4 regions of the Shewanella sp. 10N.286.48.B5 genome follow, and region 3 is predicted to be linked to each of the others. Evidence: predicted binding sites of a transcription regulator. Region 3 holds the regulator's gene; each other region holds the start of a gene.

Region 1 (7,619 bases), on a different contig from region 3:
GAACGTTGGTTAGTTGACACTGTTGCTCGTCAAGCGCAGCAAGCTGGGATTAAAATGCCAGAAGTGGCAATTTACCAATCTGAAGAGATGAACGCATTTGCAACGGGCCCAAGTAAAGATAACGCGCTAGTTGCTGTGAGTTCAGGCTTACTTTACGGTATGACCCAAGATGAAATCGAAGGCGTACTGGCTCACGAAGTTAGCCACGTGGCTAACGGTGACATGGTCACCTTGACCCTTATTCAAGGTGTCGTGAATACCTTCGTTATTTTTGCCGCTCGTGTTGTTGCAGGTATTGTGAATAACTTCGTTGCGAGTAATGATGAAGAGGGTGAAGGTCTTGGTATGTTTGCATACATGGCTGTGGTTTTCGTACTTGACATGTTATTTGGTATTTTAGCGTCTATGGTTGTGGCTTACTTCTCTCGTATTCGTGAGTTTAAAGCCGATGAAGGTGCGGCCAAGCTTGCTGGCAAAGATAAGATGATTGCGGCATTAGAGCGTTTAAAAACTGGCCCAGAAACGGGTGCAATGCCAGCGCAAATGTCAGCATTAGGTATTAACGGTAAACGTTCAATGACTGACTTTTTAATGAGCCATCCACCACTAGAAAAACGTATTAGCGCCCTTAGAAATAGTTAATAATGTGATCTTGGTTATAAAAGGAGCTTAATAGCTCCTTTTTTATTGCTTCCCTTTTTATTTTAACTCGTTAATATAACCTTCTTTTCAAGGTGATACATTATGTAACGCTTTTTAGGTGTCAGAGATGATGATTGAATTTTGCCGCTGACTATTTAGTGTTGCTAAATTAACCAGTGTTAGCTAAGTTTATAACTGAGCCTAAAAAAGTCGTTCTGAAAATTGATATCGATTAAAGGTCTCTCTATTAGAGCCTTTTTGACTATCGTAACTGGAGGGTATAATAGTGAGCAATAAAATACTTGTAGCAATGTTTGCAGCAGCTTTAGCTGTAGTAACTTTGTCATCAAATGCATTCGCTGCAGATGAAGTTTTAGCTGATTTCCACGCTGAAATGGGTGGCTGTGAAAGTTGTCATGCTGATGGCGAGCCATCTGCTGACGGTGAGCATGAGTTCGCGCAGTGTCAAGACTGTCACGGAACACTTGCGGAAATGGATGAAAACCATGCGCCACATGATGGCATGTTAATGTGTCAAGACTGTCACGCACCACATGACATGAATGTTGGTGAAAAACCGACTTGTGATAGCTGCCATGATGATGGCCGCGTTGCTAAATAACTGATGATTATTTAGCTTTAAGCAAAGTTTAAAAGCGCTGAAATTCAGCGCTTTTTTATTGCCCCAGTTTTGCTGTTTATAAATAACTTTTATATTTCCGCCGACATTAGCTCAAAGAATAATTCCACATGAATATTCAATTCATGGCTTAGCATTTATCACACTACCTATACGGTATACCTCTAAAGTGGTATTAATTTTCTTTTGTTTTCAACGACATGTGCGTTATTGGTGCGGCTTGGTGCACTTTTGTTGAACAAAAGTAGCGATTTTAAATTTGCCTTATTTGTAAACGGTTTGTAAATCATTAAGTTAGCAATTGGCACGAGATTTGCGACGTTATTGTCATTGAATTTGAGTCAGTGAAGGGAAGTTGCATGTCTAATATCCAATCTAGTTGTGCTTATTGCGGCGTCGGCTGCGGAATAAGTGTAACCCCTAGCAGTCTTAACGACATTGGATTTGAGCTTGAAGGTGATCGTACTCACCCAGCCAATAAAGGTCAGTTATGTGCCAAAGGTGAGCGTTTATTAGAAAGCTTAGTCCAGCCAAATAGTTTACGTTATCCCAAATATAAGTCTGGTAAGTCAGTTGCTTGGCCTGAAGCTATCACGACAATTGCTGACACCTTTAAACAAACTATTGCGCAATATGGACCAGACTCAGTTGCATTTTATTTATCAGGGCAACTTTTAACTGAAGATTACTATGTGGCTAATAAATTGGCCAAAGGCTTTATTGGCACGGCGAATGTTGATACCAATTCACGCCTTTGTATGTCTTCTGCTGTAAGTGCGCACATGCGCGCATATGGAGAGGATGTTGTAGCGGGTTGTTATGACGATTTTGAACAGGCACAAGTAATAGTATTAGTGGGTTCAAACGCAGCGTGGACCCATCCGGTTTTATTTCAGCGGATGATTAAAGCCCGCCAGCGTTATGGCACTAAAATTGTCGTAATTGACCCAGCTAAAACTGCTACGGCAAGCCAAGCAGACTTACATCTTCAAATCGCGCCGGGGACAGATACGTTATTATTTAATGGCTTACTGAATTTCATTGCCAAAAATGAAGCGTTAAATCAGCCATATATTGATGCGCACACTGAAAACTTCACTCAAACCTTAGCACACGTTGCCAGTCAAGCCACTGATGTTGAAACACTTGCCCAAGCGTTATTAGTGCCTATTGCTCAGTTGCAGGATTTCTATCAGTTATTTATCTCTCACGCAAAAGTCATGACAGCTAGCTGCCAAGGGGTAAACCAATCTATTGCAGGCACTGACACTAGCAATGCGATAATCAATTGTCACTTAGCTCTTGGTCAGGTTGGTAAGGAAGGTTGTGGTTTCTTTTCACTTACAGGCCAACCGAATGCCATGGGTGGGCGTGAAGTGGGCGGTTTAGCGACACAACTTGCTTGTCATATGGGGTTTTCTGAGCCGGAGCGTCAAGTGTTAGGAGATTTTTGGCAGTCTGAGGTGATCGCGACTGATAAGGGTCTCACAGCCGTTGAATTATTTGATGCTATGGCAGATGGAACAATTAAAGCGGTGTGGATTATGGGCACTAATCCAGTGGTGTCATTGCCTAATACTGCAAAAATAACTGCGGCATTAGAAACCTGTCCTTTTGTGGTGGTGTCTGAGATAACACAAGACTCTGCGACTGCGCAATTAGCCGATGTGTTATTACCTGCACAGGGTTGGTCTGAAAAATGTGGCACTGTCACTAACAGTGAGCGAGTGATTAGCCGCCAACGTGGCTTTATACAAGCTAAAGGCACTGCAAAAGCTGATTGGTGGGCCTTGGCAGAAGTCGCAAAAGCGATGGGTTTTGAACAAAGTTTTAGCTTTAAAAACAGTGCTGCCGTTTTTAAAGAATTTGCCCAGTTATCTAAGCTTGTAAAGCAATCTTTTCCAGGCAAGCAGTTTGATTTAAGCGGTTTGGCTGATTTAACGGATGAGCAATATGATGAGTTACTACCGACGCAGTGGCCTGCTGCTAACCATGGTGCCATAGGGGGCAATAAGCAAAGATTGTTTGCCGATGGCATATTCGCCACCGCATCATCAAAAGCGCAATTTATTGAAACCACTGCAGATTGCCAAATAGCCCCTTTGCCAGCTGGGCAAGTACGCTTAAACAGTGGTCGCAGCCGAGATCAATGGCACACCATGACCCGCACAGGTCATATTGCGGCGCTTAGAGCCAGTATCCCAGAGCCTGTTATTGCTGTTCATCCTTCGACTTTAGCGCAATTAAAATTAATTGAAGACGACTTGGTAACTTTTGCTGCCCCCAATTTATCAATAACCAATTTTGCCGTGGCAAGAGTGGTTGCAGATGACTCCCAAGCGCCAGACTTGGGGTTTATGTCAATGCATTGGTCTGAGCAGTTCTCGTTAGGTAAGGGCGTTAATACCCCACTTGATAGTCAGTTTGACCCTTACTCAAAACAGCCAGCGTTTAAATGCCAACCCGTGTCGTTAACTAAAGTTGCTGTGACATTGCAAGGGATCGTTTTTGGTCTGCATGATCCACACATGCAAGGCCTGAACTGGAATGTTCAGCAAACATTAACCACTGGCAGTTGTTATCACATCGGTTTTGAAAATACAGATGCAGCATTTGCTTATCAGTCAACGGTACACGCTTTAAAATGGACAATTTCCCTTGCTAGTCAGCAAATTATCCATGTGCATTGCAATATCAGTAACGGCTTGTTGGTATCACTGAAACTGTTAAGTCGCACAAAGGTCGCTGTTTCCCTTGAAGCGATGAATTTGCTTATTAGTCAAACAGTAGATGTTGCATTAATGCGTCAATTACATCAGCTGATTAAAGCTGGTAACAGCCCACTAATTTGCGCCTGTACCGGTGTCACACAAGCCAATATTGAATATGCCATGCTGCAAAAACTTGATAATGCAGTATTCAGTAAACGTGCTTTAGCATCTGATTTTACTAGCGCCACAGCGATTAACACTGATATCACACAAGCAGATTTTGATAAGGCGTTAGATGAAACCCAAACAGAGCTAGGCTGCGGCAGACAATGTGGTAGCTGCCACAGTGAAGTGGGTCAATGTGCCAATGATATTTGGCATATTGCTTTAGCTGAGATAACGACTGAGTTGTCAGAGCAAGAACGTAAATCAGCCCAAGAGGAGGTGGCGTAATGAGTCATACATTGAATAAGCTAATTAACTTTAATAGCGCAGCCGCTAATAATGATTTGATTTCGGGTGATGTCGAAATTGTCGGTGCAGGTTGCGGGCAATTAGATTTAATGACCATTAAAGCCGCCAGAATAGTGTCTCAAGCTGAGGCGCTGGTTTATGACAGCTTGGTCAGCAGCGATATTCTTTCATTAGTCTCTGCAGATTGTCAGCGCCACTTTGTGGGTAAACGTTGTGGTCAGCCAAGTTATAAGCAAGATGATATAAACGCTTTACTAGCAAAGCTTGCCACACAAGGACTCAAAGTTGTACGTTTAAAAGGTGGCGATCCGCATATTTTTGGGCGCGGGGCAGAAGAGTCTCTGTATCTTGCTAAATTAGGGATCGCTAGCCGATTTACCCCTGGTATTACAGCAGCTTTAGGCTGCGCCTCAACCACAGGTATTCCGCTAACGTACCGCGGCATGGCTCGTTCAGTCACGTTAGTCACTGGTACCCGCATTACAAATGATGGGCTAGATCAGGCTCCAACTCATTGGAAAGGCTTATTAGAAGCACAATCTACCTTAGTTTTTTACATGGGCAAGGAGCAAGCAGCAGCAATTTCAGCAGGACTTATGTCTGTTAAAGCTGAGGCAAACTTACCCGTGGCACTTGTCACCAATGGCGGCAGACCTAATCAGTTAATCACTTATGCCAATGTTAGCAATATGGCCAAGCAAGCGACATTAATTAAAGACAGTGGCCCAACCTTAATCATCATTGGTGAAGTGGTTGCAGTGGGTCAAGAATTAGCTGGCTTATTGTCTGATATAAAAGCCAAGCCAACAGATTTTGTGGAGGTGGCTTATGGTTGAGCAACAAACGCAAGATATGCTTAATGCCGCTGATTTTGATAGCCGTAAGCTCATCAAAGCAATGGGCAAAGGGGTTAAAGGTAGCCGCAGTTTGAATTTTGCTGAAGCCGCTTACTTGATTAAAGGTTTTGCAAGTGGTGACATTTCTACTGCGCAAATGGCGGCAGCGATGATGCTTATGCGAGTGCGAGGTGAGTCAGTTGAAGAACTTGCTGGTGTAGCGTCTGGGCTAAAGCAGTTGGTTTCTTCTCAGTGGAAAACTATTAAAGCAGATATTGATTGGCCGGTATATGCCGGTAAGCGCGAGCAGTTACCTTGGTTATTATTAGCGGCAAAAATGCTGGCTAAACAAGGTAAAACCATTGTATTACATGGAGATAGTCAATCATTACCTCATCGTCGTCATGTTGAATCATATATTGCGGCTTTAGATATTCCTAAATGTGACAACGCCGAAACCGCCGCAGAAATGTTAGCGAAAACAGGGCTGATTTACCTTAACAGCGCAGATGTTATTCCAGTATTAAATGATTGCCGCGCTTTACATCAAGAGTTGGGTTTACGAAGTTTTATTCAAATGTCTGTTCGCTGCGTTAACCCGTGTAATGCAGCATTTAGCCTACGCAGTTATTTTCATCCTGGATTAGATAAATTGCATCATCAAGTGGCAGCGCTTTTGGCAAAGGATAGCTGCCAAAGAGAAGCGGCAGATATTGCTATTTTTAAAGGTCTGCAGGGGGAGACGGAAATCAACCCTCGTGTCAGTACTCGGGTAGGTTTACTGCGTTTTAATGGCCAACATGAAGCTAACTTTGCAGAGATTGATCTGCCTACCCAACTTGAGGCATTTGTGGGGGCAAAGCTTGGTCAAGCTGATTTGTCTGCTGCTGTACTGGCGCAACTTTGGCGGGCTGAAGACATTGCTGAGGCCGATTTATCAACGGCACAATTACAGCAAGCGATAGCCAGTGTCACCGCCACGATAGCGCTGGTAAATGTGCTATGTAATAAAGGATTAGCTATTAATGATGCCTTAGAACATGCCAAAAAAGTCTGGTTTGAGCGAAATAAATATGTCATTCAAGACTCAAATGTCATGGGGTCGTCCCTTTGGCAACATATTGAAAATAACGTTATTCCGTCAACTCGTCATGCAGTAAGGAGTTAAGCATATGGTTAATTATATCTATTGTGACCCATCATTTAATAACAATGCATTGCTGACAGATTATAAAATCCAACTAAATCAGTTTCAGGCATGTGTAGAAGTAACAAGCCTCAGCCAACTAGAACAAAATGTGCTTAAAGGGAACGGATCATGTTTAATATTTCTAACCAATGAGTTACAACCCTTGCAGCAAGCATTTATTGAGCGTTTGTTATCGAATACGGCTTTACCCATTATTGTGAATGCTCAGCATTGGGATGAAAATCATCTAGCCAGTTTGTTACTTTGTGGCAGGGTGACTTTCGTACCCGAGCAGCTGTCAGCAAAACGCTTAAGCTCTTTAGTTAACCTAGCAAAAATTCGCTTTGATAATGCTTCTAATATGCTCGAAAAAGTGAAGCAATTAGATGAGAAATGTGTCGCGATGAAGCTGGTGTCAAAAGCCAAGTCGTTACTGCAATTGCAGGGTATTAGCGAAAAAGTAGCGCATGAATTGATCCAAAAACAGGCTATGAGCAAGGGGGTAACCGTAGCTGAAATGGCAAAAAGTATCATTGCAGCGGCAAAACAAATTGAAGCAAATCAAAGAGGGACGAACCGAATGCAACAATTTGGTGCGAGTGCGCCTGTGGTGACCAGTATAGCCTAGTATCTTTTTAGGCTAATATATTATTTTGTATATTTACAATGACTTACGATTTTATGTTTGTTGGCATAGTCAATGCTTAGTATTTGCTAGATCGTGTGAGCAATTAAGTTGTGTGAAGCATTAGCTGGCATTAATAAATCGCTGTGTAAATAAATAACCGTGGAAATAAAGAGTTTAGGTCAAGCGTTATCATCATGACAAACTGTAGCTTGAATCTCTAACTTCTAAATGCAATGGCGCGTGCACGTAATCGTCGTTAATCGAGACGCTATAACAGTGTAGTTTAAACAGTTTATAGTTAAAATTTGAAGGCTTTTGGCAATGGCGTCAGCTCTGTTAACCCAGAGGCTGGCGCTTTTTTGTTTTTAGGGCTTTAACAAAAATTCAAGGAGCCTTCTATGGCAAATGCAAAATCCAAGCTGGTAGTAATAGGTAATGGCATGGTGGGTCATCACTTTATCGAGCAATTATGTAGTCAAGGGTTGCAGCAGCAATTTGA
Region 2 (7,619 bases), on a different contig from region 3:
AACTTTGTTTGAGCTGGTATCGCCATAATAGTTGCCGATATCTTCTGCTTGTATAGTGAGTCCCTTGATCGCTATGGAACATAACATCTTTAGGTTTACCACGACCTTCATAGGCCATCGAAAGCGCTTTGCCAGTTAAACGACTATCAGGTGATAACGACATAGCCCAGCCAATCACTTTACGTGCAAATAGATCAATCACCACAGCTAAGTACATCCAACGGTTACCAGCCCACACGTAGGTAACATCACCAACCCAGACTTCATTCGGAGCTGTGACAGCGAATTGTCGACCTAGGTGATTAGGGATTTCAATATGTTCTAGTGTCGCTTTTCGGTATTTGTGCCTAGGTACCTGGCAGCTAACTATACCAAGCTCTTTCATCAACTTAGTGGCACGATAACGGCTTAGCGAGACACCCTGCTGGCTAACCATATCTGCAATCGTTCTAGCACCTGCCGATCCATTACTTGCAGTGTGTACTTCGCTGACTAGGCTGCGAAGCTTAACCTTATCTGCGTTAATGGTTATTGGTCTCTTTCTCCAATACTTGTAACTACTACGATGAATACTGAACACTTCGCATAATGTTTTTATGCTATAGCTCTGCCTGAGTTTCTCAATTATTAAGAATTGTTCAGTGAGTCCGACATCAACAGAGCTGTGGCCTTTTTTAATATTTCGTTGTGTTCCTGGAGGCGAGCTAGTTGCTTTTTTAACTCTCGAATTTCAACTTGTTCTGGTGATATAGGTGATGCTTTATGCTGCTTACCTTGTCGCTCTTCTCTTAATTGTCGTACCCACTTATCCATGGTTGATTTGCCCACATTCATAGCTTGAGCAGCTTCAACAATTGAGTAATTCTGATCTAGCACGAGTTGTGCAGATTCAAGTTTGAACTCTGCACTAAAAAGTCTTCTTGTACGTTTTTTCATAGTGTCACCTGTTAACTTATGAGGTGATGATATCACCTCTAACTAGGTGGCCAAATTAACTATGCCACTACAGTGTAAGTAATGCTGAAGCGAGATAAACTTAGATACTTGAAATGAAAATGGTCGGAACGGTGGAGATCGAATCCACAACCTGCCGCTTAGGAGGCGGCTGCTCTATCCAGTTGAGCTACGTCCCGATAAATTTTTCTTCGTCTTTACTTGTGCACTTACATCTATAGTACATAAGAACCCTGATCGATCGCTTAGGAGGCGACTGCTCTATCCTGTTGAGCTATAGGGAGACTAAGCGCAATTATACAAGTTTTAATCTTGATTAAAAGGCTTTAAATTTAGTTGCTTAAATCTTAATCACGATATCTTGTATTTGAATATTCCCTGTTGCGTCTATGCCTTGTAATACTGCGGTGGCACTTTCTTCTGATACTTGATCAATGGTGACTGTTGCGCGGTTTGGTGTGGCAACGGCGCGCATTAAATTCACTCTGTCAGGGATGTTTTGTTGCAATACAATTTGAAAGCTATCACCGGCTCTCACATGGTGCTTACGGCCTAAGTTAATAATTATTCTATTGCCTTGTTTAGCCACAATTTGTCCCAGCAGTGGGCGACAATTTAGCAAATTATCAATGTCAACAGTGCTTTGCTGCATAAGCTGGTTAACCGTTTGGCCATAGCTTGAGCGCCAAAAACGTTTAGTGGTGGGTGATACGGTTTCGTCACGTTCAAACTCCCACTGCGCCTGTGCTGAGTAATCTTTACTCCAGACTTTTTCACCGCTAATAGCGTGATACAAAGTTAACTTAAAGCTGATTTGTCTTTGTGGATAGCCGTGAAATAAGCCAAACATTAATCCTGAGGTGGGCTCGGTTGACATATCGAGGATTTCTGGTTGTAAGATATATTGGCTATCGGTGATTTCGCCTAACCAACTTGGGATGCGATTACCTTTAAAATTGATTAACTCATTGCTGTGATCGAGTGCTTCATCGGCGTGAATGCGGGCAAAGCTATTATGGGAGTGACTATTTAGTAGCACGCCATACTGTTGTGATAGTGCTTGAGTAAAGTTTAATAACTGACCATAACGTAATTGAGCGCGATCTTGAATACTGGCCTGAGGCACCATTATTGCCGCTCTTAATTGCTGACCTCGGCATTGCTGAGCTGAGTCGTCTTGAAGATCTAATCTTAGTAATACAGTAATGTCAGTGCTGGTGAGCATTTCAGATACCAGTTCAATATTATTGTCTTGTCCTATATGACTAAACTGAAATGCATCTTGGCTTAACTGCCCCTGACCCATGCTGTATTGGCTATTAACATTAACGCCAACGCCAACTTGCATGCTGGCATAGCTTAATGCTTGGCTTATTGCCGCTTCACGGGCTTTGTCGACATTACCATTGATGATATTCGCATGGCCTGTTACTTCAATAATTTCAGCTTTTAACGGCAGACTCAAGATACTGACTAACAGCAATATGGCTGCGGAGTAGAGTCGCTGGGTTGTTTTACTGCATATTTTCATATTAATCACTTGCTTAAAGATAACGATGAACGACTAATACAGTGCCAAGTTTATGGCGTTAAAGTACTAGGAGCGATTGTTTGAGAATAAATGCAAAGAATGTGCCTGTTATTGGTTTTCAATATATAAGTCGTTAAGCCAATGCTGAAAGGGATTAATTATCTAAAGTTTTTATCCTGATTGCCGATAGTGTTTTTAGAATTCATTTTTAACCTTTAGGCCTCAAACGCCTTAGCCCATAGCAATGCTTGAGTTAAATACAGGAATGCAATATGCGCCGAATTGGTTTACTTCCAATCATGATGTTGATGACAGCTTGTGCTGGCTCACAACCGACAGAGTATGATGATTTATCTTATGTCAATGAAGGCTATGAGATGAATTTTTGGTATGAGTCTGAGCCCAAAACGGATCATGTTATTCACTACGATATTCAGCAGTCAGGCATAGCGCCCAAAGCTGGGGTTAACCGCTTGGCGGAAAAAATTGTCAATGAATTAGTGCTACAAAACGACAGCTTACGAGCTGATCAACCACTGCTGATCACCACACCTGTCATGCTTGATGATTACGGACAAACTAATTTGCTGGGGCAGCAATTGCAGCAAGGCATGTTGACTGCATTTCATGCCAATGAATTTAATCTTGTTGATATGAATGTGGCTAGTTCACTTCGCGCCACTGCGGAGGGTGAGTTTATTTTAAGCCGCGACTGGAAGCAGCTTGCCACAGATTTAGCGGTATCCCATGTGGTCGTAGCCACCATGGGCACTACCTCAGAGGGTGTGGTGGTCAATGCCAGAATTGTCAATACTAGCAATAATCGAGTAGTGTCAGCGGTACAAACCTTTGTTAAAACCCACAGCCTGCCAGGCTATTTAACACCTGCCAATAAGGTGATTTCAAAAGACGGCATCTTGTATCGAAACGAGCATGCAGGTATGGCAAGCGTGACTATTTTAGGAGATAACCAATGAAGGCAATACTGTTTGCAGCCCTGACAGCAGCCCTCACCTTGTCCGGGTGTGCGGTAAACGACAAGTATGTGCAATGGGAAACCGAGGCGCCTAAACAATTTCCTAAACTAACCGCTATTGGTTATGCGCCGTTAGCAACGCAACCGGCAACAGAGCAATCTCACAAGGTGTTAATGGCGATGCAAGCGTCTAAAATTGCCGCTTATCGGGAACTGGCTGAGCAAGTGTATGGCCAGCAGATTGATGCCAGTAGCCTGGTCGATGATTGGTTGCTGAATAAGCAAACCGTTACCGCCAGTGTCTCGGGCATGATTAAAGGCGCGAAAGTGGTCAAAAGCTATCCGGCTGGTGATATGTATGTGACTGAGTTAGAACTGGATTTTTCACAGGTATGGAGCCTATATCAGCAGCAAAATAGGCCTAGAACGATTAAGCATGTGACTTACTTTTAGTTAAATTTAATTATTTAAATCCAGTCATTTAAATTAACTTAACTGAAGTACAAAAAAAACCGCTCTTTGAGCGGTTTTTTGGTTTTTAAAACACAATCTAGTAACTCGCAGGGCAGTTAATTACCGCCTCGATTATGCTTTAAGGTTTTGCCCTAAAGAGGAAATCGTTGAAGTTCGGCCTTTGTCATTATAGGTCAGGCTTGATGCATTACGGCTCATTTGCAGCGCTTGAGAGAAGCGATTAAGGCTGGCTATATTAAGCTCAATTAAGCTGGCATTTTGACTATTGATGGCCTTGCACTCGTCTAGAATCGCTTTGGCTTCTTCGACTTTAACAATGAGTTCTGGCTCAGCGTTTAATAATGCTTTTTCTGGGTGAGAGGCTAACTTTTCATCATTAAGTTTGAGGTTGTTTAGGCAGTCAACCTTGTCTTTTGCCAGTGACAGTAGTTTATCTGCGTCACGTTCAGTAAGGGCTAATTTTTCTTCAGATACAAGTAATTTCAGCGACGACAAGGTGTCGTGCTGAAAAGATAACAGCTGTAGTAATTCAGTCATAAGTTACTCTTTATTAAAACCCACATTACCCGTTAAGTAATGTGTGGCCGATAATATCAAGAGTAACGATGAGGTTACTCTTGGTCGAAATTTAATCCGTCAAGATCAGCTTCAAAGCTAGCAATGTTAGCAGCTAACTTTTCAGGATCGACTTTGTAGCGACCTTCTGAAATTGCTAATTTAATTGCATCAACTTTGCTTTGGTCAACTTCTGGTAAAGATGCCATATTACTCTGCACTCCCTGCAGCTGCTGCGCTTGTGCAGTAATACTGACCGAATCCGTTTTTACTGGGGCAGCCGTGGTCTTAGCCGCTGAGTCAGCTGTTTGCGTTGTTGCTCCTGCGTCGCGATTGGTGCGCAACTGAGCATGAGAAGCTGTTTTTAGATGGTTAATATCAATTGCCATGTGAGGCTCCAGCGTAATGTTAGGGTTTTCCAAACAGGTTATCGGCCTTGTCAGAAAAAACTTTAGAATATTTTACATTCTAACTTCAACTTCGCCAACGCCTGTGACAATGACATCTAATCGCCTGTTAGAATTGCTATTTCTGACTCTAATAGCATCGCCAATATTACCATCTCTTAGTGCTTCTCCGGCAGTTTTTATTTCAAATGCGTTTGTTTTAGCATAAATAGATACCGAATCTCCTTTGCAAACAAAGCATAAATTATTGTTTAGCAAAGGCGCTTTAGCTGACACACGCCTTTTTGAGCGGGTACCGAGTAATTGTGAGATCTCAGAAAAAAACTGCCCGCGGATACTGTGTTGGTCAACATAGTTAATTGCCACATTATCTGCTGTGATTAACTCACCTTTTTCAATAATTCCCAATGCTGTCACCACTGGATACATAACCTCAACTTTAACCGAGATAAACATTTGCCATGGGTAGTCATAATCAGGGCTGATACAGCTAATTTTGACGGTGTTGGTGCGGCTAATTTCGCGGTCACTGGCCATTTCAACACTAATGGGTGGCAAACATCTTGGCGGTGTTAATCGGCCATCAAGATTTTGCGGGCTAATGTTGATCACCGCATTGGGCTTTTTAGCAATTTTTTTTGCTACTACCTCTTTAGCTAATTCAGTAATGGTCGATAGAGAGTAAGTTATGGTGGCATCTTCACTGGCGTTAACCGGTAAAGATAAAAAAATAATGATCAATAGTAGAATGTTTTTCTTCATAATATTCTAACTAGCTTGATTGGCCAGGTTACCTCTAAACTTCAATTTTAATTAGCAATGATAAGGCTAAACATTCTCAATGTTATCTTTGTCAGAAGTTTGACTTTTTTCATTGAAATCGTCGCTTAAATGCGATGTGACCACAATCAAGCAAAAACTATGCCTATAGCTAAATTTAAGCGCTAAACCAGCAAATTGGCATAAATTACTGTGTTACAATTTGCGAAAATGGTTTTACTGTCGCTTTAAAACACTGATTAACAGTGAACTCTAATAATAAATCCCACTAGGGAAAGCATTCATAAAACAAGGCAGGGTTATGTCGAGCATTCTTGATTCAGTTAATAAACGTACCCAACTGGTAGGCCAAAATAGACTGGAGTTACTGCTTTTTAAACTTAATGGTCGCCAACGTTTCGGTATCAACGTTTTTAAAGTAAAAGAAGTATTACAGTGTCCGCCACTGACAAAGTTACCCCGTTTAAGCCCAATGATTAAAGGCATTGCTCATATTCGGGGCTCGACTATTTCAGTGATTGATTTAAGTGCGGCAACTGGTGGCCGTCCGTTGGCATCGACTGAAAATTGCTTCATCATTATTGCTGAGTATAACCGCAGTATTCAGGGCTTTTTGGTTAGCTCAGTAGAGCGCATTATTAATATGAATTGGGAATCAATTATGCCACCGCCACAAGGGGCTGGGCGCAACTCTTATTTAACTGCAGTAACCGAAATCGAAGGTGAATTGGTTGAGATTTTAGATGTTGAAAAAATTCTTGATGAAATATCACCAGTAAAAACGGAATTAAGCCAAGCTGCCAGTGATGCTATTACCATTGATAAAGAGCAGCATTACCATATTATGGTGATTGATGACTCTGCAGTTGCTCGTAAGCAAATTATCCGTTCATTATCGTCATTGAACCTGCAAATTGACACCGCTATTGATGGTAAAGATGCCTTAGAGAAATTAAAAGCGATTGCCACTGAGATGGATAATGTTGCCGATGAAATTCCACTGATTATTTCAGACATTGAAATGCCAGAAATGGATGGCTATACCTTAACGGCGGAAATTCGCGACGATCCAAAACTTAAAGATATTAAAGTGGTGCTGCATACTTCATTAAGTGGCGTGTTTAATCAGGCCATGGTTGAAAAGGTCGGCGCAAACGACTTTATCGCTAAGTTTAATCCCGATGAGTTAGCGTCAGCGGTCAACAAACATCTCATTTTATAATAATTCAATCGAAAACCTAGGGCTGATGATTCACCATAGGTTGTAGATTTCACGTTTGTTACCAAGTGCTCGGTAACCAAACAAAGCGGCGGCTTTAGATTGCAAACAATGTAAAGCGCCTCTTTAAAATAGGATGTAAAAGTGCCGAACAAATCACTTGCTGAAGCAGAATATAATCAGTTTAAGCTTTTTTTAGAGCAACACAGTGGCATTGTATTAGGTGACAACAAGCAATATTTAGTAAAAAGTCGCTTAGCGCCTTTAATGGGCAAGCATGATTTGCCCTCATTATCGGAAGTGGTTAAGCGCTCAATGAAGCCAATGGAGCGGCATTTACGGGCGGAAGTGATTGACGCTATGACCACAAATGAAACTCTGTGGTTTAGAGACAAATACCCGTTTGAATTACTTCATGATGCTTTATTACCTGAATATAGCCGCTTAGGTCGGCCGTTAAAAATATGGTCAGCCGCTTGCTCGTCAGGGCAGGAGCCCTATTCATTGGCAATGACTATTTTAGAGTATCAGCAGCGTAAGCCGGGGGCATTGCCTGGTAGCGTGACGATCCAAGCCACCGATTTATCACCTTCAATGCTAGCGCGTTGTAAAAAGGCCGAATATGACAGCTTAGCCTTAGCCCGTGGGCTATCAGATGAGCGAAAGCGACAATTTTTTGATCCAATGCCGTCAGGTCATATGAAAGTGAAAGATAATGTTCAG
Region 3 (7,619 bases):
GATGCTGCGAATGGTTGAATTAGGATCACAAGTGAGTAGATCGGCAAGGCGCACCCCACCAAGCACATGATCGTTGCGATCAACCACATATAAGGTATCTGTGGTATCGGGTAAGTTGCCGCGCTGGCGTAAATAGCGTAATACCACATCAATATTAACGTCAGGACGCAAAGTGACCGTATCAGTATTCATGATACTGCCAGCGGTGTCATCAGGGTATGACAGTGCTTGTTCGACGCGATGGCGGTCTTGACTGCTCATGGATTGCAGTACTTTTTTATAAACAGCATCTGGCAAACTTCTTAAGATGTAAGCCAAGTCATCGGTATCCATCCCTGAGGTGGCTTGGGCTACTTTTTCTGGGGTCATAGCGCTGATGAGTGAATCTTTTAACTCTTCACCGAGTTCTTCTAGGATTTCACCCGCTTGCTCATGATCAATCAGTTGCCATAACACTTGACGAGTTTTCGGCGGTGATGATTCAAGAATTAATGCGACATCGGAGGCGGCCATGTCATGAAGCATATTTCTGACATGAACAAACATACCGCTACCTAATGCTTGTGTAAGCTGATTAAGACGTTGTTCGGTCAGTTCGCTGTCGATGACTTCAATACCCATTGGCTACTCCTGAAAAGACGATGATGAAATGTTAACTTAACTCACCGGAAAGAATGAAGAAATTTCTAATATCTGATGGCTTGATGCGCAATTCATAAATACGCTAATACTGCTTGGTGGTGTGTTGAGTATAGCTAATAAAATAATGGAAAAGGTGAGTCGCTGTGTTTCCTTGGAGATGTTACTGGGCGCAGGCGGTTAGCTTTCTTCGTCAAATTTATCGTTGATTAACTTGCATACGGCCTCAAGGGCTTTTTCTGCATCACGGCCTTGAGCTTCAACAGTAATGATTTTACCAATGCCACTTTCTAACATTAATAACCCCAATACACTGGCAGCACTGGCTTGTTTCTCACCTTGGATAAGGGTGATAGTTGCGTCAAACTCGGTAGCTAAAATTGCCAATTTAGTCGCCGCTCGCGCATGCAAGCCTAGCTTGTTACTGATGGTAATTTGCTTTGAATAGGCCACCGTTTTGGCTGGCGTTGTGGTTAGCTTATTCAATGCCAAGCTCTCTATGGCGGGCGCTGACTTTGTGCTTAGAGTTGTTGAAACGTTTAGCGAGCTGATCGGCAATATAAACCGAACGGTGCTGACCGCCAGTACAACCAATGGCAATGGTCAGGTAGCTGCGGTTATTACGCTCTAAATGTGGCATCCAAGTGTCAAAAAGGTTTTCAATTTGCCAGATAAACTTATTCACCAAAGGCTGTCGCTCTAAGAACTCTTGCACGGGCGCATCTAGGCCTGTGTAGGGCCTTAACTCAAGCTCCCAGTGCGGATTCGGTAAAAAGCGCACATCAAACATAAAGTCTGCTTCAGCCGGCATGCCATGCTTAAAGCCAAATGACTCAAAATGTACCACTAATTCTTTATCAACACTGCCTAGCAAGATTTGCCGAACATGATCGCTCAATTCGTAGATATTAGTTTGCGAGGTGTCGATATAGTGATCAACCATTTTGGCTATGGGTTCGAGTAACCGCCCCTCAAGCTTAATGGCTTCTTGTAACGAAATTTGATTCTTAGACAGTGGGTGTAATCGGCGGGTCTCACTAAAACGCTTCAGTAACACTTTATCGTTGGCGTTTAAAAAGAAACTGGTAATGCAGGTATCGTCAGACAGTAAAGCAATTTGCTCTTTGAGTACTTTGCCTTGCTCTTCGATATTACGCACATCGACGCTAATGGCGACAAGCTCGTTACTATCTTTAAGCTGTTCAAGCAGGCTGCCAATCAGTGGCAGTGGCAGGTTATCAACACAGTAATAACCTAAATCTTCAAGCACTCTCAGTGCGACTGATTTTCCTGAACCTGAACGTCCCGATACGATGACAAGTTTCATGCAGTAATAACCTGATAAAGTTCTGTAGCGTCATGACTCTTTCGAAGTCGTTTAAGTATCAATTTATCACTGAGTTTCTCTGCCATGCTAGATAATGTGCTTAGGTGTTGCTGGCACTGATCTGCAGGTACAAGAAGCGCAAATAAAATATCTACAGGTTGCTTGTCTATGGCATCAAAGGCGATTGGCTCTTCGCATTTGATTAAAATAGCAATGGGTTCTTCGATATTATCTAAGCGCCCATGTGGAATTGCTATGCCATTTCCTATACCTGTACTGCCCATTTTTTCACGCGCTATTAGACTTTCAAAAATAGCCTGTGAAGAAAGGGTTGGGTACTGGGCAGCCATTAAATTGCTGATTAATTCCAGTACCTTTTTCTTACTGCCCGGAGTGGCACAGGTAGTGCACGCCGGCTGCAGGATGGTACGAAGTTCCATCGTTAATGCTTAGTGAGTTTCTCTTTATGTTTAATTACCTGACGGTCTAGCTTATCTATCAGGGCGTCTATTGCCACATACATATCAGCGTTACGCGATACAGCAAACACTTCACCGCCTTTTAGGTGCAGTTTGGCTTCGGCAATCTGTTGTAGCTTTTGAACATCGAGCACAACGTGAACATTATTGATCTGTTCGAAGTGTCGTTCAAGCTTTGAAAATTTTGTTTGCACGTATTCCCGTAAAGATTGAGTTATTTCAATATGGTTTCCAGTCAGGTTAATTTGCATAGGTCATCCTCCAATAACAAAAGTTATAAGCTTTTGCGTTGGTTTGAGGGAGGGATGAGCATTGCCTCTCGATATTTGGCTATCGTACGTCGAGCAACGTTAATCCCTTGTTCAGCCAATAGTGTCGCCATTTTACTATCACTAAGAGGCTTTTTCGGGTTTTCTGCAGCTACGAGCTTTTTAATAAATGCGCGAATTGCTGTAGAAGAGCATTCTCCACCATCATCGGTACTTACATGGCTTGAGAAAAAATATTTTAGTTCAAAAAGTCCACGGGGGGTATGCATGTATTTTTGGGTCGTGACCCGCGAAATGGTCGACTCGTGCATTTCAACCGCTTCAGCAATATCATTGAGCACCATCGGCTTCATGGCTTCTTCACCGAACTCAAAGAAACCTTGCTGAAATTGTACGATACAGTTAGCCACTTTTAGTAAGGTTTCATTACGGCTATCGATGCTTTTGATAAACCATTTAGCTTCTTGTAAATGACCACGAATAAATTGGCTGTCAGCTTGGCTTGAACCGCCTTTGGCCATAGCTGCATATTGCTGATTAACGCCAATTTTAGGCATGTTATCGGGATTTAGCTCGACCACCCAGCGACCATTCTTTTTAAGTACAGTAACATCAGGAATGACGTACTCATCTTTAATGGGGGTAATTTGCAAGCCTGGACGTGGATTGAGCGTTTGAATAAATTCAATGGCTTCACGTAAATCATCTTCTTTAAGCTTGGTTTTACGCATCAGTAACCTAAAGTCACGACCGGCGATTAAATCAAGATGATCTTTAATCAGTAACTTAACATTATCTATGCAAGGAATTTCATTAGGGTATTGGCCTAATTGAATTAATAGACACTCACTTAAATCTCGCGCTGCAATGCCGACGGGATCGAAGTGTTGTACCCGTTTAAGTACAGCTTCAACTTCATCGAGTTCGATATCGTCAGTGCCTAAGGATTGCAAAATGTCTTCAACGCTCTGGGTGAGGTAACCGCGCTCATCAATGGCATCAATAATGGCGGTTGCAATCACTAAGTCATTTTCAGAAAAGGGAGTGAGGTTTTTTTGCCATTCAAGATGCTCATACAAGCCTTCACTGGTTTCGCCTTGAAACGGCATATCATTACCGCTCGATACTGCGCCAGAGCCAGAAGTAGGCGAGGCGGTATACACCTCATCCCATGTGGTATCCATAGGGAGTTCTTCAGGCATAGAATCTTTAGTGAGCGATTCAGTGGTATCAACCGTTGAGGTGTCTTTTTCTATGGTGACTTGGCTATTATCACTAAAATCGGTGTCAGTTTGCAGGGCGTTTTCTTTTACGGGCTCTTTGGCTTTAGTGAATTCGTCTTCAAGCTCTAATAGCGGGTTTGAATCAAGTGCTTGTTGAATTTCTTGCTGTAGCTCCAATGAGGAAAGTTGCAATAAGCGAATCGCTTGTTGCAACTGTGGGGTCATGGTTAAGTGTTGACCCATTTTGAGTTGGAGTGAGGCTTTCATGTACCGCTTGTCCCTAATTGAATTACATCATCGCGACGAACAGTGTGGGCGCTAGTTTATGATCCTAGAAAAATAGACTAGATTAAGGTTTGTTGTTGGCCGCGAATGCCATACTAAAAACTGAATAGTGCTAACTATAGCTTGAATTGTTCACCTAAGTATACCGACCTAACTTGCTGATTGACTAAGATCTCAGCAGGTGTTCCTTCAGCAATCAAGTTTCCGTGACTCACAATATATGCTCGCTCACACACATCAAGTGTTTCACGGACATTATGGTCGGTAATTAGCACCCCTAAACCACGGCTTTTAAGTTGTTGAATAATTTTCTTGATGTCGATTACTGAGATAGGATCTACCCCTGCAAAAGGTTCATCTAATAAAATAAACTTAGGATTTGCCGCTAATGCGCGTGCAATTTCAACTCGGCGACGCTCGCCTCCCGATAACGCCATACCTTGGCTATCACGGATATGAGTTATGTTAAATTCTTCTAATAAATGTTCCAGTTCTTCAATGCGCTGCTCATTTGATAAGCTTTTGCGAGTTTGAAGCACTGCCATTATATTATCGTGTACTGTGAGCTTACGAAAAATACTGGCTTCTTGAGGTAAGTAGCCAATGCCTTTTCGGGCGCGCAAATGCATTGGATCTGCGGTTAAATCATCTTCATCGATCAGAATGCGGCCCTTATCACTTTTGACTAGGCCTACGACCATATAAAAGGTGGTGGTTTTACCCGCGCCATTAGGGCCAAGTAAGCCAACAATTTGGCCGGTTTTTACCGTCAGGCTGACATCTTTTACTACCTGGCGACTTTTATAACTCTTAGCGAGATTTTCAGCGGTTAACGTAATTTGGGTCATTAGTCATTTTGCTCAGCTGCTGGGGCTGACAATGTCGCCTGCGCCTCAGCGTTAAGTGATTCAGTTACTTCGGGTGTTTCAGTTGAGTTCACAGCCTCTACAGCAGATAAATTGTTGTTTTCAATTATAGCTGGTGGCGTGTCATCACCGGGTTTAGCGCTGTCTGGTAAATGTGGTTGCTCATCTTTTTTCTTTTCAGAATCAATCAAGTCTGGGTGACTTTCTGGTTGAAAAATAGTGATAACCCGATCTTCACCAGTACCGGTGCTTTCAGCAATTAACTGCTGCTTTTCAATGTTGTAGCTAATTAGGTTACCAGTAACCTGGCTGCCAGCTTGGTCCAATTTAGCATTACCCGTTAAGGTTAAAATGCTAGTGGCAAGCTCATATTTAATTTCATCGGCACTGGCAGTACCAATACGGCCATCATCTAACTCTTGGGAAAATGTCGCAGGGTTACCTGTGGCAACCATGGTTTTTTGGGTGCCGCTTTCGGTGCCAAATGCGCGTAATTCGTCGGCATTAATGTTAATCGACCCTTGAGTCACATTAACTGGGCCATAGAAGATGACCTGATTGTTTTTTATGTCAGCTTTTTGGCTCACAGCTGCGACTTTAAGCTCTTGCTGTAAATCGCCTTCTTTTGCATAGGCGCTGGCAATACTGACTACACTGAGTAGTGAGGCAATCAAAAGTTTACTTTGCTTCATACGTTCCTTCTACTTGACTTAAAAGTTCAAGTTCTTGAGCATTTAAATCAGCATACAGGCCTAAACCTTGTATATTAAAATCTGACCCAGTAACAAAAATTTGTCTATCTGAGGTCAAAATCATGGTGTTCATATCGAGTGCCAACATGGTGGTTGTCAAAGATTGTAATGGCTCGTCGATGTTTATTGCATCAATAATAACATTATTTTCTAAAACTACTTTGCCTGTTTCATTATTCAGCTTGCCTAAATCTGCGCTTAATTGCCATTCGGCTTCACCATTTTCAGGATAAATAAGGTAGACAGGCTCAGTAAACATGGTTTCATTACTTTGCTGAAAGTGCTCCATGTATTTCGCTGAGACTCGGCTTTGCACTAAACCTTGCTCATTAAATTCAGTGGTGCGTAAGTCATTGGCGATAAAATCAGGGCGAGCAGGGGCAGGCAATTTACTTGCCTCCATCTGACTACGTTTAATTTGTACTTGCCAATAAAGGACTAAGGCTGCGCCAAAAAATCCGATAATAGCGAAGGTCACTCGGCTCATATACTCATTCCGTGGGCATTTTCAAACTTATCTTGGCTAAGTAATAGCAAATCGGTGAGTTCACGTAATGCGCCATTTCCGCCGTTAATGGTGGTGGTCATATGGCAATGTTGTTTAACATAAGGATGGCCATCAGCCACACAAACTGCAAGGCCAACCTGTTTCATCACAGGTAAGTCAACCATGTCATCACCAATATAGGCGACTTCATCTGGGCTAACGCCATAGGTATCTAACAGGCTTTGGTAAGGCACTAGTTTATCATCAACACCTTGATAAATATGAGTGACACCTAAAGCGGTCATTCTATTTTCCACAATGGCAGATTTACGCCCGGTTATCACAGCAACATGAATATTACTGGTTAAAATAGAGCGAATGCCATAACCATCACGGGTATGAAATGCTTTTAACTCTTCCCCTGCATTACTTAAATAAATACGGCCATCGGAAAATACCCCATCGACATCGCAAATAAGCAGCTTAATTTTTTTGGCTTTTTGCCAAACATCATCAGAGATTGGGCCGTAAAAACCTTGGTGCAGTGTTTCGTGTAATGACATGTTAAATGACTCCAGCTTTAACCATATCGAGCATGTTAAGTGCGCCGACTGGGCGTTGGTTCTCGTCTACGACAATTAAACCGTTAATACTTTTTTCTTCCATAATCTGTAATGCTTGCGCGGCTAAAATACCTGGGCTGATGGTAATGCAGTTGGTTGTCATTACATCGGCAATAGCGGTAGTACGCAGGTTCACTTCAGCATCGATGACGCGGCGTAAATCACCGTCAGTAAAGATCCCGACTAGCTTGTCTGCATTATCGATCACTGCAGTCATACCTAAACCTTTATTTGAGATCTCATATAGGGTTTCAGTAATGCAGAGCTCACTTTTCACCAGTGGAATATCAGCGCCTTTGTGCATTACATCGCTGACTTTAAGTAATAGTTTACGACCTAAAGATCCACCAGGGTGGGATAGGGCGAAATCATCACGGGTAAAGCCTTTCGCTTGCAATAATGCTACGGCCAAGGCGTCACCCATCACCAAGGTTGCGGTAGTGCTTGATGTTGGTGCTAGCCCTAATGGGCAGGCCTCTTCAGGCACTTCAATACATAAATGCAGTTTAGATAGCTTGGCCATATTGGATTCTGGTTTACCCGTAATCGCGATTACCGGGACCCCCATGCGCTGTATAACGGGCATTAAGGTGAGAATTTCACTGGCTTCACCAGAATTTGATATGGCTAAAATAATATCATTTTTTGCCAGAGCGCCTAAGTCGCCAT
Region 4 (7,619 bases), on a different contig from region 3:
TCAGTGGCGACAAACTCACAAACTACACAGGTATCAGACAGTAGCTTTTTAGATAGCCTAACCGCTGCGCAATCAGCTAGCACCACCGAAACCGGAGAAGCTAAAAGCCAAGAGCTAACCCAATCGGATTTCTTTGCGCTTTTGAGTCAACAGCTGTCAATGCAGGACCCGTTTAAACCTGTTGAAAACGATCAGATGATCGCACAAATGGCGTCCTTCGCGACCGTTGATGGTATTGCCAACTTAAATGCTGAAATTTTGAATTTGAACAGTGTGATGAGCTCAAGTCAGGCATTACAAGCCTCGGGCTTAGTGGGGCAAAAGGTGCTCATTCCATCAGATATTGGCCATGTCTCAGAAGAAAACCCAGTCATTAACGGTGTCATTAGTACGCCACAGCCAATCGATACCATTACCGTCACCATTGAAGACGAGTCAGGCCAAGTGATTAAAACCTTTGAGGTTGATGGCTCTGCAGGCGGCAACATTGATGTCAGCTGGGATGGCCTTGATAAAGATGGCGAACCCGTAGAAGAAGGCATGTATGCCATTAAAGCTAACGGTAAAGTTGATGGCAACGCCGAAGATTTAGCGGTTTCAACTTATGCCCATGTCACTAGTGTGTCTTTAGGCAGTGTCGCCAGCGGTCCGATCCTTAACCTCAGAGGCCTAGGTGGTATTCAATTGTCTGATGTACTGGCAGTGGCAGAAAGTTAATAACACAAACAATAATAAGCTGCCAGAAATCTGGCAGCCACACAGAACCTAATTTAAAGCGCTAAGAGGTGATTTATGTCGTTTAATATTGCATTGAGTGGTATCGCAGCTGCTCAAAAAGATCTCAACACCACGGCTAATAACATTGCCAACGTCAATACCATTGGTTTTAAAGAGTCTCGCGCTGAATTTGCCGATGTTTATGCTAATTCAATTTTTTCAAATGGTAATACCGCAGTGGGCGGCGGCGCAACCACAACTCACGTAGCGCAACAGTTTCAGCAAGGTAGCTTACTGTTTACTAACAACTCCTTAGATATGGCTATTAGTGGCGGTGGTTTCTTTGTTACTTCATCTGAAGCGGGCAGCCAAGATCATGCATTCACCCGTGCAGGTGCATTTAAAGTAAACTCAGAAAGTTTTATGACAGATTCAGCCGGTAACTATTTACAGGGTTTCCCTGTGGATGCTGATGGTAATTCGACTTCAGTGAGTTTAACCACCACCCAACCGATTAAAATCCCCGATACTGCAGGTAGCCCAGTGAAAACCGGTAACGTTGGTTTTCAAATGAACCTCAATGTTGGTGATGAAGAACTTGATCCAGCAAACTTTGATCCAGATGACGCAGATACTTACAATAACTCAACCTCAGTAACGATTTATGATTCACTTGGTGAGGCTCATATCTTGACCACTTATTTTGTTAAACCAGAAGGTGGTTCCCATACTGGTGAGAATAACTGGGTTGCCTTTTATGCTGTTGATGGCAAGCAAGTGGATATTGATGCGCCAACGGGTGGTTCATTCCCAACAGATACTACTGGTGATGGTATTGCTGATTCAACTGGTACCGCTGAAAACGCATCCGGCTGGAAAGGCTCAGTACTTACATTTAATGATGCCGGAACTTATACAGGATCTGATCCTGCGGTAGTGTCTACGGTTGAACTAGGTAGTAATGGCGCAGGTGTTATCGGCACCGGCGCTGACGGCTCGCAAAAGGTGAACATCGATTTTAATAATCCTACTCAATACGCCTCACCGTTTGAAGTGACAGAGTTAACCCAAGATGGCACCACAGTCGGGCGCTTAACCAATGTCGGTGTCGGCGATGACGGTTTAGTAACAGCCAGTTACAGTAACGGTTCAACCGTGCCATTAGCTCGGGTAGCATTAGTACGCTTTTCTAATGAGCAAGGCTTAACTCAAGTAGGTAATACCTCTTGGAAAGCCAGCTTAGACTCAGGCCCAGCACTAGCAGGTGAGGCCAATAGCGGCACTTTTGGTAGTATTCGCTCGTCAGCACTTGAGCAATCAAATGTTGATTTAACCACCGAGCTGGTGGATTTGATTTCAGCTCAACGTAACTTCCAAGCCAACTCACGTACCCTTGAAGTGAACAATACCCTTAACCAAACGGTATTGCAGATCCGCTAATTAATCTCGCGCTTTAGTAATCTCGCGCTTTAGTAAAGAGTTGCCGCCATGGCAACTCTTTGCCTTATTGTTCACCTCATTCTTCACCTCGTTACTACAGCCATTAACCTGCCCAATATTGCTTATCTTGTAAAATTCCCCGCTGTTTATAACTGCAAATTTCATCTAAAACTCAAACCCTTAATTTTTTGGCACGTTGATTGCTAGTTCTGTGTATATCTTTTGTTATGAAGAAAGTTTGACGGAGCGGTAAATGGACAAATTACTTTATGTTGCCATGAGCGGCGCTAAGCAGAATATGAATGCTTTGGCGGTGCGAGCCAACAATTTAGCTAATGTGAATACTGACGGCTTTAGAGCTGATTTGGTTCAAGCACGCTCTATGCAAGCTTTTGGCGAAGGTTTACCGACTCGTGTTTTTGCAATGACAGAAAGCCCCGGGCATAACTTTGACTCAGGCCCACTTAAAACCACAGGTCGTGATTTAGATATTGCCGTTAAAGATAAAGGCTGGATAGCTGTGCAAGCTGCTGATGGCGGTGAAGCCTATACCCGTTCAGGCAGTCTAAATTTTGACACTACCGGCTTACTCACTAATGCGCGTGGCAATCCGATTATGGGGGAGGCTGGGCCAATTGTGCTGCCACTGCCGGTTGAAAAAGTGCAAATCTCCCCTGACGGTATTATCTCGGTTAGACCCCAAGGCGCCACAGCCGACATAGTCGAAGAAGTTGCGCGGATTAAATTGGTTAACCCCAACAACGCCGACATGATGCGCGGTGAGGATGGCTTGTTTCGTTTAACCACAGGGCAAAACATCCCTAATGATCCCAATGTTCAAGTTGAAAGTGGCGCAGTTGAAGGCAGTAATGTCAATGCGGTATCTGAAATGGTGGCGCTAATTGATATTCAGCGCCAATACGAAATGCAAGTGAAGATGATGAAAAACGCCGAAGATCTTGATCGCGCCTCGTCAGCTTTAATGAGAATTAGTTAGGAGTAATTATTATGCATCCTGCTTTATGGATCAGTAAAACCGGCCTAGATGCCCAACAAACCGACATTTCGGTTATTTCTAACAACGTGGCCAACGCCAGTACCATTGGCTATAAAAAAAGCCGCGCAGTGTTTGAAGATTTGCTTTATCAAACCGTTAACCAAGCGGGCGGCGTCAGTGCTGATAACACCAAACTACCTAATGGCTTAAACCTCGGTGCGGGTACCAAAGTGGTTGCCACGCAAAAGATGTTTACCCAAGGCAATATGTTAACCACAGACAATGCCTTAGATCTAATGATTGAAGGTCCAGGCTTTTTTGAAGTTGAAATGCCAGATGGCACCGCAGCTTATACCCGTAACGGCCAATTTAGCCTAGATGAAAATGGCCAAATTGTGACCCCAGGTTCGGGTTATGTCATCCAGCCTGCCATCACCATTCCTGATGATGCCACTTCAATCACAGTGTCATCTGAAGGTGAAGTTTCAGTGAAACTTTCAGGTGCTACAGAAAATACCGTCATTGGTCAGTTAGCCATGAGCGACTTTATTAATCCATCGGGGTTAGACCCACTAGGGCAAAACCTTTACACCGAAACCGGTGCCAGTGGCACGCCGATTCAGGGCACGGCTTCATTGGATGGTTTAGGGGCTATTCGTCAAGGGGCGCTTGAAACGTCAAACGTTAACGTGACTGAAGAACTGGTTAACTTGATCCAAAGTCAACGTAATTACGAAATGAACTCGAAAGTGATATCAGCTGTTGATCAGATGATGTCTTACGTAACACAGAACTTATAAGCTTTGATGATAAGAGAGGGGATGATGAATAAGGTTTTAGTCTTAGCATCAGCATTTGTGATGCTGGGTTGCAGCTCAACTCAGCAAAAACCCATAGCCGATGATCCATTTTATGCGCCTGTTTACCCAGAAGCGCCGCCAACCCAAATGGTGTCAACGGGTTCAATTTACATGGATCATCAATCATCCAGTTTGTACTCGGATATTCGTGCCCACAAAGTGGGTGACATTATTACCGTATTGCTTAATGAGTCGACCCAAGCGAAGAAAAGTGCCAATAACGAAATTAAAAGAGGCTCTGATTTAAGCGTCGATCCGGTTTATGCCGGTGGCAGCAATCTGTCGATTAAAGGAATTCCGCTAGATTTTCGTTATTCAGATGACATGAATACCAAGCGTGAGTCAGATGCCGATCAGTCAAACAGTTTAGACGGCAGCATCTCAGCCAATGTCATGCAAGTGCTTAACAATGGCAATTTAGTTATTCGCGGCGAAAAGTGGATTTCAATTAATAATGGTGATGAGTTTATTCGCGTTACTGGCATGGTACGTAGTCAAGATATCACTCCTGATAATACCGTTGAATCCACCCGTGTTGCCAATGCTCGGATTCAATATAGCGGTACCGGCACTTTTGCCGATGTCCAAAAAGTGGGTTGGTTAAGCTCCTTCTTTATGGGCCAATGGTGGCCTTTCTAAGGAGTTAACCATGAAAATCAAATCCCTCATTTTATTATTGCTCAGCATGGTGTTGCTGTCACAGCCAATTCAAGCCCAGCGCATTAAAGATATTGCCAATGTCCAAGGGGTACGAAGTAACCAATTAATTGGTTACGGCTTAGTGGTGGGGTTACCCGGCACAGGTGAAAAAACCCGTTATACCGAACAAACCTTTAGAACCATGCTAAAAAACTTCGGCATTAATTTAGCCGATAATGTTAACCCTAAAACCAAAAATGCCGCTGTGGTAGCCGTGCATGCAGAAATGCCTGCCTTTATTAAGCCCGGTCAAAATCTTGACATCACGGTATCAAGTATTGGTGAAGCAAAAAGCTTACGTGGCGGCACCTTGCTGCAAACCTTCTTAAAAGGGGTTGATGGTAATGTTTACGCCATTGCCCAAGGCACCTTGGTGGTCAGTGGCTTTAGCGCAGAAGGTCAAGACGGTTCACGGGTGATACAAAATACTCCTACCGTTGGGCGTATTCCTAGCGGCGCTATTGTGGAGCGCAGCGTGATGTCACCTTTTGCCAGTGGCGATCACCTCACCTTTAACTTGCGCCGTGCAGATTTTTCAACCGCCAAAAACATGGAACAAGCCATTAATGATTTGCTTGGCCCCGGTATGGCAAGGGCGCTTGATGCTACCTCGGTGCAAGTGAGTGCGCCTCGTGATGCATCCCAAAGAGTGTCATTTTTATCGACCCTTGAAAACATTCAAGTTGATATGGCCGATGAGTCAGCCAAAGTGATAGTCAATTCGCGTACAGGCACCATAGTGGTGGGGCAAAATGTACGCTTAATGCCAGCAGCTGTGACCCATGGTGGCTTAACCGTCACCATTGCTGAAGCGACCCAAGTATCACAACCTAATCCGTTTTCGGATGGTCAAACGGTTGTTACAACCGATAGCACCATAGATGTTGCCCAAGACGATAGCCGAATGTTTTTATTTGACCCTGGCACCTCGCTCGATGAGCTAGTCAGAGCGGTAAATTTGGTGGGCGCTGCCCCTTCAGATGTACTGGCAATATTAGAAGCGTTAAAGATGGCAGGCGCTTTGCATGGAGAGCTTATCATCATCTAAAAATTGTCGGTATGACTATGGAAAAGCTGTCAAATTCATCGAACTATCTGGATCTAGGGGGACTAGATTCATTACGTTCCAAGGCCCAGAAAGACGAGAAGGCGGCATTACAAGAAGTCGCCAAACAGTTTGAAGGGATATTTATTCAAATGCTGATGAAAAGTATGCGTGAAGCTAACGCAGTCTTTAAATCAGACAGCCCGATGAACAGTGAAACCACCGAATTTTTTGAAAACATGCGCGATCAACAAATGTCGGTGGATTTATCAAACAAAGGTATGTTGGGCATCGCAGACATGATGGTGCAGCAACTTTCTCCCCAAGAAAGCGGTTTTACCCCAGCCTCAGTGCTGCGCGGTAATATTGACGCTAACAGTGCACAGTCATTAGTTAACTCTACGAATAAGCCGGTAGATTTTCTTAGCACAGTAGTGAGTGCAAATTCTGCCCCTGAGCGCTCAGAGGCTGATCAGTCAATGTTTAACCACACAATGCCTAATCACTCAATGTCTGATCACTCAACTGTTAATATCTCAACTGCGAACGCTGCAATGGCTAAGCCGATAATTGATAGCCAAGAATTAGATCAAGTTTTGGCTGGTGATCGTGTTGCCACTAGTGGCAATAGCTTGCCGCAATCGATGGCACCAACGCCGAATCAGTATGACAGCCCGCAACATTTTGTCTCAGTGCTTTATCCCCATGCTGAAAAGGCCGCGAAACAGCTTGGCACCACCCCTGAAGTATTACTGGCGCAATCGGCATTAGAAACTGGCTGGGGTCAAAAAATGATCCGTCGTGATGACGGCACAGCCAGCAACAACTTGTTTAATATCAAAGCCGACAGACGCTGGGACGGCGATAAAACCTCAGTCAACACCTTAGAGTTTGAGCAAGGGGTGGCAGTAAAACAACAAGCAGACTTCAGAATGTACGACAACGTTGAACAAAGCTTTAATGACTTTGTGTCATTCATCTCCAATGGCGAGCGCTACCAAGAAGCCAAAAAAGTGGCAGCACAGCCCGCCAAATTTATTCATGCCCTACAACAAGCAGGTTACGCAACTGATCCTCAATACGCCAATAAAGTGTTGAAAGTCATGGAGTCAGTAACCAATGGACTTAAGTCCGTATTACCAAAAGAGACTAACTAATGGCTATCGATTTATTAAACATTGCCCGTTCAGGTGTTATGGCAGCCCAATCGCAAATGGGCGTCACCAGTAATAACATTGCCAATGCCAATACCGTGGGCTATCACCGCCAAGTTGCAGAGCAATCGTCATTAGGGTCCCAACAAATCGGTAGTAGCTTTTATGGTACAGGTACTTACGTATCTGATGTGAAAAGGGTTTATAACGAATATGCCGCAAGAGAGCTGCGCATTGGCCAAACCTCCATGAGTGGTGCTGAAACCCGTTACAGCAAAATGAACGAAATGGATCAGCTGTTCTCGCAAATTGGCGCCATGGTGCCAGCCAGTTTAAATGACTTTTTTACCAGCATTAATAATGTTGGCGATTTACCGACAGATCTCGGTATGCGTAACAACATGCTTAGCTCTGCCGGGCAAGTGGCTAACAGCCTTAATCAAATGCAAAGCCACCTTGACTCGCAAATGAAGCAAACCAATGCGCAAATCGGCGCGGTTGCTGATCGCATTAATGAGATCAGTACTGAGCTTGCCAACATCAACCTCGAGATCATGAAGTCGCCAGGGGCTGACAGCCAATTATTAGACCGACAAGATGCGCTGATTTTAGAGCTAAGCGAATATTCTGAAGTTAATGTTATCCCGCTAGATAATGGCGCTAAAAGCGTCATGCTCGGCGGCTCAGTGATGCTAGTGTCCGGTGAA

What was found. The regulator sigma-54, encoded in region 3, starts transcription at its own class of promoters, with help from an activator protein. The targets are predictions, from matches to a motif close to GTTGGCACGNNNNTNGNNT.
Region 1: the regulator sigma-54 is predicted to act here: its motif matches at 1,583-1,601, upstream of BCU57_RS04705 (nitrate reductase).
Region 2: the regulator sigma-54 is predicted to act here: its motif matches at 5,808-5,826, upstream of flgA (flagellar basal body P-ring formation chaperone FlgA).
Region 4: the regulator sigma-54 is predicted to act here: its motif matches at 2,345-2,363, upstream of flgF (flagellar basal-body rod protein FlgF).

Annotation. Positions count from the first base shown of each region.
Region 1 is NZ_MCVG02000001.1:1,091,670-1,099,288, forward strand. Features, by position in the region: gene htpX (protease HtpX) at 1-642, shown strand, start outside; gene cctA (tetraheme c-type cytochrome CctA) at 929-1,264, shown strand; gene BCU57_RS04705 (nitrate reductase) at 1,642-4,446, shown strand; gene cobA (uroporphyrinogen-III C-methyltransferase) at 4,446-5,303, shown strand; gene BCU57_RS04715 (glycosyl transferase) at 5,296-6,471, shown strand; gene BCU57_RS04720 (ANTAR domain-containing response regulator) at 6,476-7,120, shown strand; gene nirB (nitrite reductase large subunit NirB) at 7,519-7,619, shown strand, end outside.
Region 2 is NZ_MCVG02000001.1:427,608-435,226, forward strand. Features, by position in the region: one part of gene BCU57_RS01815 (IS3 family transposase) at 1-669, opposite strand, end outside; one part of gene BCU57_RS01815 (IS3 family transposase) at 669-936, opposite strand; tRNA gene BCU57_RS01820 (tRNA-Arg) at 1,057-1,133, opposite strand; gene BCU57_RS01825 (flagellar assembly protein T N-terminal domain-containing protein) at 1,295-2,485, opposite strand; gene BCU57_RS01830 (FlgO family outer membrane protein) at 2,758-3,462, shown strand; gene BCU57_RS01835 (LPP20 family lipoprotein) at 3,459-3,914, shown strand; gene BCU57_RS01840 (flagella synthesis protein FlgN) at 4,047-4,472, opposite strand; gene flgM (flagellar biosynthesis anti-sigma factor FlgM) at 4,547-4,879, opposite strand; gene flgA (flagellar basal body P-ring formation chaperone FlgA) at 4,952-5,659, opposite strand; gene BCU57_RS01855 (chemotaxis protein CheV) at 5,979-6,899, shown strand; gene BCU57_RS01860 (CheR family methyltransferase) at 7,041-7,619, shown strand, end outside.
Region 3 is NZ_MCVG02000002.1:326,451-334,069, reverse strand. Features, by position in the region: gene mgtE (magnesium transporter) at 1-621, opposite strand, end outside; gene BCU57_RS16355 (HPr family phosphocarrier protein) at 820-1,092, opposite strand; gene rapZ (RNase adapter RapZ) at 1,118-1,966, opposite strand; gene ptsN (PTS IIA-like nitrogen regulatory protein PtsN) at 1,963-2,406, opposite strand; gene hpf (ribosome hibernation promoting factor) at 2,409-2,696, opposite strand; gene BCU57_RS16335 (RNA polymerase factor sigma-54) at 2,720-4,204, opposite strand; gene lptB (LPS export ABC transporter ATP-binding protein) at 4,339-5,070, opposite strand; gene lptA (lipopolysaccharide transport periplasmic protein LptA) at 5,070-5,780, opposite strand; gene lptC (LPS export ABC transporter periplasmic protein LptC) at 5,767-6,327, opposite strand; gene kdsC (3-deoxy-manno-octulosonate-8-phosphatase KdsC) at 6,324-6,890, opposite strand; gene BCU57_RS16310 (KpsF/GutQ family sugar-phosphate isomerase) at 6,892-7,619, opposite strand, start outside.
Region 4 is NZ_MCVG02000001.1:436,554-444,172, forward strand. Features, by position in the region: gene flgD (flagellar hook assembly protein FlgD) at 1-717, shown strand, start outside; gene flgE (flagellar hook protein FlgE) at 793-2,157, shown strand; gene flgF (flagellar basal-body rod protein FlgF) at 2,411-3,154, shown strand; gene flgG (flagellar basal-body rod protein FlgG) at 3,166-3,954, shown strand; gene flgH (flagellar basal body L-ring protein FlgH) at 3,979-4,653, shown strand; gene BCU57_RS01900 (flagellar basal body P-ring protein FlgI) at 4,700-5,761, shown strand; gene flgJ (flagellar assembly peptidoglycan hydrolase FlgJ) at 5,779-6,915, shown strand; gene flgK (flagellar hook-associated protein FlgK) at 6,915-7,619, shown strand, end outside.